Regions from separate parts of the Paenibacillus sp. FSL R5-0636 genome, predicted to be linked through region 1. Evidence: predicted binding sites of a transcription regulator. Region 1 holds the regulator's gene; the other holds the start of a gene.

Evidence for each region. The regulator Rex, encoded in region 1, represses fermentation and respiration genes when NADH is low (regulators of the CRP and FNR family bind a similar motif). The targets are predictions, from matches to a motif close to TTGTGAAATATTTCACAA.
Region 2: pflB (formate C-acetyltransferase) is a predicted target of Rex. The motif match lies at 2,085-2,102, and genes of this name have one in related genera.

The regions. Positions count from the first base shown of each region.
Region 1 covers NZ_CP150232.1:4,719,536-4,722,976, reverse strand. Annotated here, with positions in the region: gene dinG (ATP-dependent DNA helicase DinG) at 1-885, shown strand, start outside; gene MKX34_RS21495 (redox-sensing transcriptional repressor Rex) at 1,016-1,669, shown strand; gene MKX34_RS21490 (amidohydrolase) at 1,656-2,957, shown strand; gene MKX34_RS21485 (DUF5590 domain-containing protein) at 3,129-3,441, shown strand, end outside.
Region 2 covers NZ_CP150232.1:4,998,204-5,001,644, forward strand. Annotated here, with positions in the region: gene pflB (formate C-acetyltransferase) at 1-1,994, opposite strand, end outside; gene adhE (bifunctional acetaldehyde-CoA/alcohol dehydrogenase) at 2,247-3,441, opposite strand, start outside.

The DNA.
Region 1 (3,441 bases):
TACCGCAGCAAATCACTGCAGATGTATGCCGTCCCTGTGGATGTTAGCAGCCAGCTTAAAGAGTTGTTCTTCGATAAGAAAAAAAGCATCGTGCTTACCTCGGCGACGCTGTCTGTAGATAAATCTTTTCAGTTTATGATTGATAATCTCGGACTTAACGAAGCTGCGGAAGAGGGACGTCTAATGACCTCACTCCTTCCTTCTCCCTTTAAGTATCGCGAGCAGGCGCTTCTAGTTATACCGCGTGATTTTCCTAGTGTGAAGGGCAGTGTGGGCGATGCTCGATTTGTCGATACACTCGTACAGTCGTTAGCAGAAGCTGCCAAAACAACACGTGGGCGGATGCTGGTTCTGTTTACTTCTTATAAAATGCTGCGTCAGGTATATGATCCGCTTAAAGAGGCTTTGGCCTCACAAGAGATTACGGTGCTTGGTCAAGGCGTGGAAGGTGGCAGCCGGAGCAAGCTGATCCGCCGCTTTCAGGACAGTGCAGCATCCGTTCTGCTGGGGACGAGCAGCTTCTGGGAAGGTGTAGATATTCCAGGTGAAGCACTGACTTGCCTGGCCATCGTGAGACTTCCGTTTCAACCGCCGAATCACCCGTTGGCGGAAGCGAAGTCGGAGTTATTGCAGGCTCAGAAGAAGAATCCGTTCATGAAATTGTCTGTTCCTCAAGCGGTTATTCGCTTTAAGCAGGGATTCGGAAGACTGGTTCGCACGGCGCAGGATCGCGGAATAGTTATTGTTTATGATACAAGGGTTATTGAATCTCATTACGGGAAGTATTTCCTTTATTCATTGCCTGGTCCCAAAATGGAGCATATGCTGACTGATCAAATGGTCCCCCGCATAGCGGAATGGCTAGAGGATGGCGGCGCTTCTTAAAATGCTCGTCTTCAGTTTAGCTCCTCCTTATCCTTAAGGGCGGTAAGTTACAGTACCGCCCTTAATAAGGAGAGGTATACGTTTGAATATGGATTTTCACAAGAACATTACTATTTTTAGGAGGAAAAATATGAAATCGGATAAAATATCAGAAGCCGTTGTTCGCAGACTACCTGTGTATTTGCGTTTTTTGAATGATCTCCAGAATCGCGAAATATTAACAGTTTCCTCTCAGGAACTTGGACAAAAGCTTGATCTTAATCCCGCACAGATTCGTAAGGATTTAGCGTATTTTGGTGACTTCGGCAGAAAAGGTATTGGCTATGATGTAACGTATCTTATTGAGAAAATCCGTCATATCCTGAAGCTGGATCAACAGCTTAATGTAGCTTTAGTTGGAGCAGGTAATCTCGGACATGCCTTGTCTAATTACAATGCATATCTCAAAGATACTATGAAAATCACCGCTATATTTGATTCGTACGCTCCTAAGGTTGGACGTAAGATCAACTCCCTTACTGTGCAACCAATGGATGAACTAGGCAGCACGATTCGTGAGCAAGGTATTCGCATTGCCATTATTACCGTACCTGATTCAGAAGCTCAAAATGTAGCAGATATTCTCATTTCTTCTGGGATTGAAGCAATTTTGAACTTTGCCCCTGTGATTCTGAAGACACCACCGAATATCCGGGTGCATGCAGCTGATTTTACAACTGATCTGCAAAGTCTTGCGTATTACTTGCGGGATGGAAAGGAAGAAAGCGAACATGAACAACAATAAAACGATAATTAAGGGCGGGTATTTTCTGACTCCGGGAACGGATGAGCCGGTTCTGAGTGGATATATGACTATTGAAGATGATTTAATCACTTACATAGGAAAAGAAGAGCCTCAGATGGAAGCTGGAGTGCAAGTGGTTGATGGCAGCCGTCTGCTGTTCATGCCTGGACTTGTAAACACACATGGTCATGCGGCGATGTCTTTGCTGCGTGGATATGGAGATGATTTAGCGCTACAAGTGTGGCTTCAGGAGAAGATGTGGCCGATGGAGGAAAAGTTCACCGGTGATGATGTATACTGGGGAACCTCCTTATCTGTATTGGAAATGCTGAAGGGTGGAACTACGACCTTCCTCGATATGTATGATCATATGGACCGAGTAGCTGAGGTAGCTGAGTTATCAGGTATCCGTTCCGTATTGATGCGTGGTGTGATCGGGTTATGTCCAGAGGATGTACAGAATCACAAGCTTGCGGAAGCGATTTCTTTTGCCCGTAACTGGCATGGAAAGGCTGACGGTAGAATTACTACTATGATCTCGCCGCACGCCCCTTATACTTGCCCTCCGGACTTCCTGGTTAAGTTCGTGCAGGCAGCGCATGATCTGGATTTACCGATGCATACGCATATGTCCGAAACGAAACGTGAAGTGGAACAAAATGTGGCGGATTACGGGTTGCGTCCTGTAGCTCACTTAGAGAAGCTTGGAATGTTCACACGTCCCTCGATAGTTGCACATGGTGTTCATTTAAATGATGAAGAGATTGAGATCTTGGCTCGCCATAATGTGGGTGTCTCTCATAATCCGGGCAGTAATTTGAAGCTGGCTAGCGGAGTGGCTCGGGTTACTGATCTTCTAAAAGCTGGTGTGAAGGTGTCTCTTGGCACGGATGGCGCGGCAAGCAACAATAACTTGGATATGTTTGAAGAGATGCGGCTTGCAGCTCTCATTCATAAGGGTGTCAGCGGTGATCCAACGGCTGTTCCAGCTCCAGAAGCTCTACGTATGGCTACAGAATATGGCGCCCAGTCCATCTTTTTAAATAATGTAGGTAGACTTGCTGTTGGGATGAAAGCTGATTTCATTGCAATTGATATAGATCAGCCGCATTTGCTGCCACACACAGATCTGTTGTCTCATGCAGTTTACTCTGCTAGCGCTAAGGATGTTGAGCATGTGTGGGTGAATGGTAAACAGGTCATCAAGCATGGACAATGCTTAACCCTGGATGAGGAAGCTATCCGGCGTAAAGCGCAAGAAGCCTTCGAAGGTTTATTGAAGCGTTAAGTCTGGAGAATAACGAATAAATAATAGGCTGCGACTTTTTGCTTTTAGCAAAAGTTGCGGCCTTTTGTACATTTTAAGGCTGGGAAAGCTAGAAAATTATGAAATTTTGGATAAACACGCGGGTGTGTTATATAATCAAAAAAGATATATTACTAGAAAGGGAGCTGTACCTTGAAGAAAAGGAAAAAATGGATCCTCCTGGGGTCAGTTCTGATTCTGCTCCTGGGGTTTGGACTTATCCAGTTCTATGCCTATATTATGAAAGATCAATGGAACGAGCAGGATATCGCCAAGGATGTTGCCAAAACCAGAGCGGGTCTAACAGAGGTAACCAAAGCACAAAAATCGGTTTGGGATGAAAATGCAGTGTACTGGGTTTTAACAGGAAAAAATGAAGCCGGGACTGCTCTTATGGTCTGGGTCCGCTTTACGGTAGATGGAAAATTTGCTGAAGGCGACGACGCAGTGTTTGCTGAGGAACTAA
Region 2 (3,441 bases), 280 kb from region 1:
GTGTTAGAGATACCATCTTGTGCATCAGAGTAAGGCAGTTTAGCTACAGAGTTCAGGGAAGCCAAGGCGCCTTTCTTGTCACGTCCGTGCATTGGGTTAGCACCCGGTGCGAAAGGTTCACCTTTCTTACGTCCGTCAGGTGTAGTACCTGTCTTCTTACCGTACACTACATTCGAAGTAATGGTCAGTACCGATTGAGTTGGCACAGAATCACGATATGTTTTGTTTTTACGGATCATAGTCATGAAGGTTTCAACCAATTCTACTGCGATGCTGTCTACAGCATCGTCATTGTTACCGTAGCAAGGGAATTCGCCTTCGGTTTCGAAGTCGATCGCAATACCTTGTTCGTTACGAATAGGTTTTACTTTGGCGTATTTAATTGCGCTTAGTGAGTCAGCTGCAACGGACAGCCCAGCAATACCACAAGCCATCGTACGCAGAATGTCACGGTCATGCAGCGCCATTTCGATACGTTCGTAAGAATATTTGTCATGCATATAGTGAATGATGTTCAAAGTGTTAACATAAGTTTTAGCCAACCACTCCATCATCGGTTTGAAACGTTTCATTACTTCGTCATAATCCAGATATTCAGAAGTGATCGCTGGGAATTCCGGTCCAACTTGTGCTCCGGATTTTTCGTCTATACCACCATTGATAGCATACAGCAATGCTTTTGCCAGGTTGGCACGAGCGCCGAAGAACTGCATTTGTTTACCGATACGCATTGGAGATACGCAGCAAGCAATCGCATAATCTTCACCCCAGTATGGACGCATTACATCGTCATTTTCATACTGAATTGCACTAGTTTCAATGGAAACCTTAGCACAATATTTTTTGAAGGCTTCAGGCAATTTTTCGGACCACAGTACAGTTAAGTTTGGTTCCGGAGCTGGACCCAAGTTGTACAGGGTGTTCAAGAAACGGAAGCTGTTCTTGGTAACACGAGTTGTTCCGTCTTCAGCCATACCACCGATGGATTCAGTTACCCATGTTGGGTCACCGGAGAACAGATCATTATAGTCAGGTGTACGCAAGAATTTCACGATACGCAGTTTCATTACGAAATGATCGACGATTTCTTGTACTTGTTCTTCAGTCAAAGTACCTTCAGCAATATCGCGTTCTGCATAGATGTCCAAGAAAGAGGACACACGGCCTAGGGACATCGCTGCACCATTTTGCTCTTTAACTGCTGCCAGATACCCGAAGTATACCCATTGAGTAGCTTCTTTGAAGTTGGTCGCTGGTCTGGAAATATCCATACCATGAGCGGCTGCCATTTCTTTCAATTCGCCAAGTGCACGAATTTGCTCGGACAGCTCTTCACGCAAACGAATAATATCTTCAGTCATGGAATCAACTTCAAGCTCAGTTTGTTGTTGTTTTTTGTCTTTAATGAGGAAATCAATACCGTACAGAGCAATGCGGCGGTAGTCGCCGATGATGCGTCCGCGGCCGTAAGCATCAGGAAGACCTGTAATTACGCCGGATTTACGCACAGCTCTCATGTCTGGTGTATATGCATCAAATACGCCTTGGTTATGCGTTTTGCGAATGTTCGTAAACATGTCAACGATGTTTTGTGGAAGCTCGAAGCCGTAAGCCTTCGTAGCATCAACCATCATCTTGATCCCGCCAAATGGCTGGATGGAACGTTTGAAAGGAGCGTCAGTCTGTACGCCTACAATTTGTTCCTTGTCTTTGTCAATGTAGCCTGGAGCATGTGAAGTGATTGTGGAGACAGTATCTAGGGAAACATCCCATACGCCGCCTCTTTCTCTTTCTTCCTTGCTCAATTGGGAAATAATCTTCCATAGTTCAGTTGTGTTACTAGTAGGTCCTACGAGGAATTCTTCGTTTCCTTCATAAGGCTTAATGTTACTTGCGATAAAGTTGTTAACGTCAACTTTTCTGGACCATTTACCTTTTGTAAAACTTCTCCAACCGGATTTCACTTCTTGTACATCTTTTTCAATCACCGACATGCTAAATCCCTCCATCTATATTTATAATATTTGTAGAGATCGCGGGCTTGAAGGTTGATCCCGTGTCTCGTGATCCCAAGAAAGATATGGTTGTTCGAAAATTCACAATCATTGTTCCATGTATGGGACCGTTGTTTATATAAACATTTTAGTTTATTTTCTATAAATAGACTGTGACAAATATCACCTTTCCGGTGATATTTGTCACTTATATCTAGTCCACAACCATCCTATTATCTACTTAACCAAATATTAATTATCAAATCTTCCGTAGAAAGCATTACGGTACACATCTGCAAGTTCAGATACCAGTGGCAGCTTAGGATTGGCAGTTGTACATTGATCTTCAAATGCACGGTCAGCCAAGTAATCTACACGGGATTCAAAATCCTTAGGATCAAAGCCCAGTTGTTGGAAGGATTCTTCGATACCCAGTTTTTTGTTCATATCGCGAATAGCATTGATCAGGCTAGTTACACCTTCTTCAGTTGTGCGAGCTGGCAATCCCAGAATACGGGCGATTTCTGCATAACGCTCGTCAGCTACGAAGTGTGAATATTTAGGGAACGAAGCGAACTTCGTAGGTTTCTTAGCATTGTAACGAATAACGTGTGGCATAAGGATCGCATTAGTACGACCGTGAGCAGTGTGATATTGACCGCCCCATTTATGCGCCAAACTGTGGTTAATACCCAGGAAAGCATTAGCAAAGGCCATACCAGCAAGTGTTGATGCGTTATGCATTTTTTCACGGGCAACTCTGTCGCCTTCAAGCGCCGATTTTTCAAGGTATTGGAATACCAATTGGATTGCTTTAATTGCCAGACCATCAGTGTAGTCACTCGCCATAACAGATACATAAGCTTCGATGGCATGTGTCAATACGTCCATACCTGTATCAGCTACAGCAGTTTTTGGCAAGCTATATACGAACTCTGGATCAATGATAGCTACGTCTGGAGTTAGCTCGTAGTCAGCCAAAGGATATTTAGTGTGTTGTTCAGTTGTTTTATCGGTAATAACTGCGAAAGATGTTACTTCCGAACCCGTACCCGAAGTAGTTGGAATCGCTACAAACTTAGCTTTGTTTCCAAGTTTAGGGAATTTGTAAACCCGTTTACGGATATCCATGAATTTTTGTTTCAGACCGTTAAAGTCTGCGTCTGGATGTTCATAGAATAACCACATTCCTTTTGCAGCATCCATTGGGGAACCACCACCAAGTGCGATGATGCAGTCCGGTTGGAATCTGTTCATCATTGCTGTACCTTTTTCAACTGTAGTTGTCGATGGATCTGGTTCAACTTCCGAGAACACTTCGATCGCTACAGGAGTTTGGCGTTGACGCAGGTAATGTTCAACTCTCTCAACATATCCGAGCTTAACCATCATTGGGTCAGTGATAATTGCGACACGTGTGATATCAGGCATTTTGGTCAGGTACTGA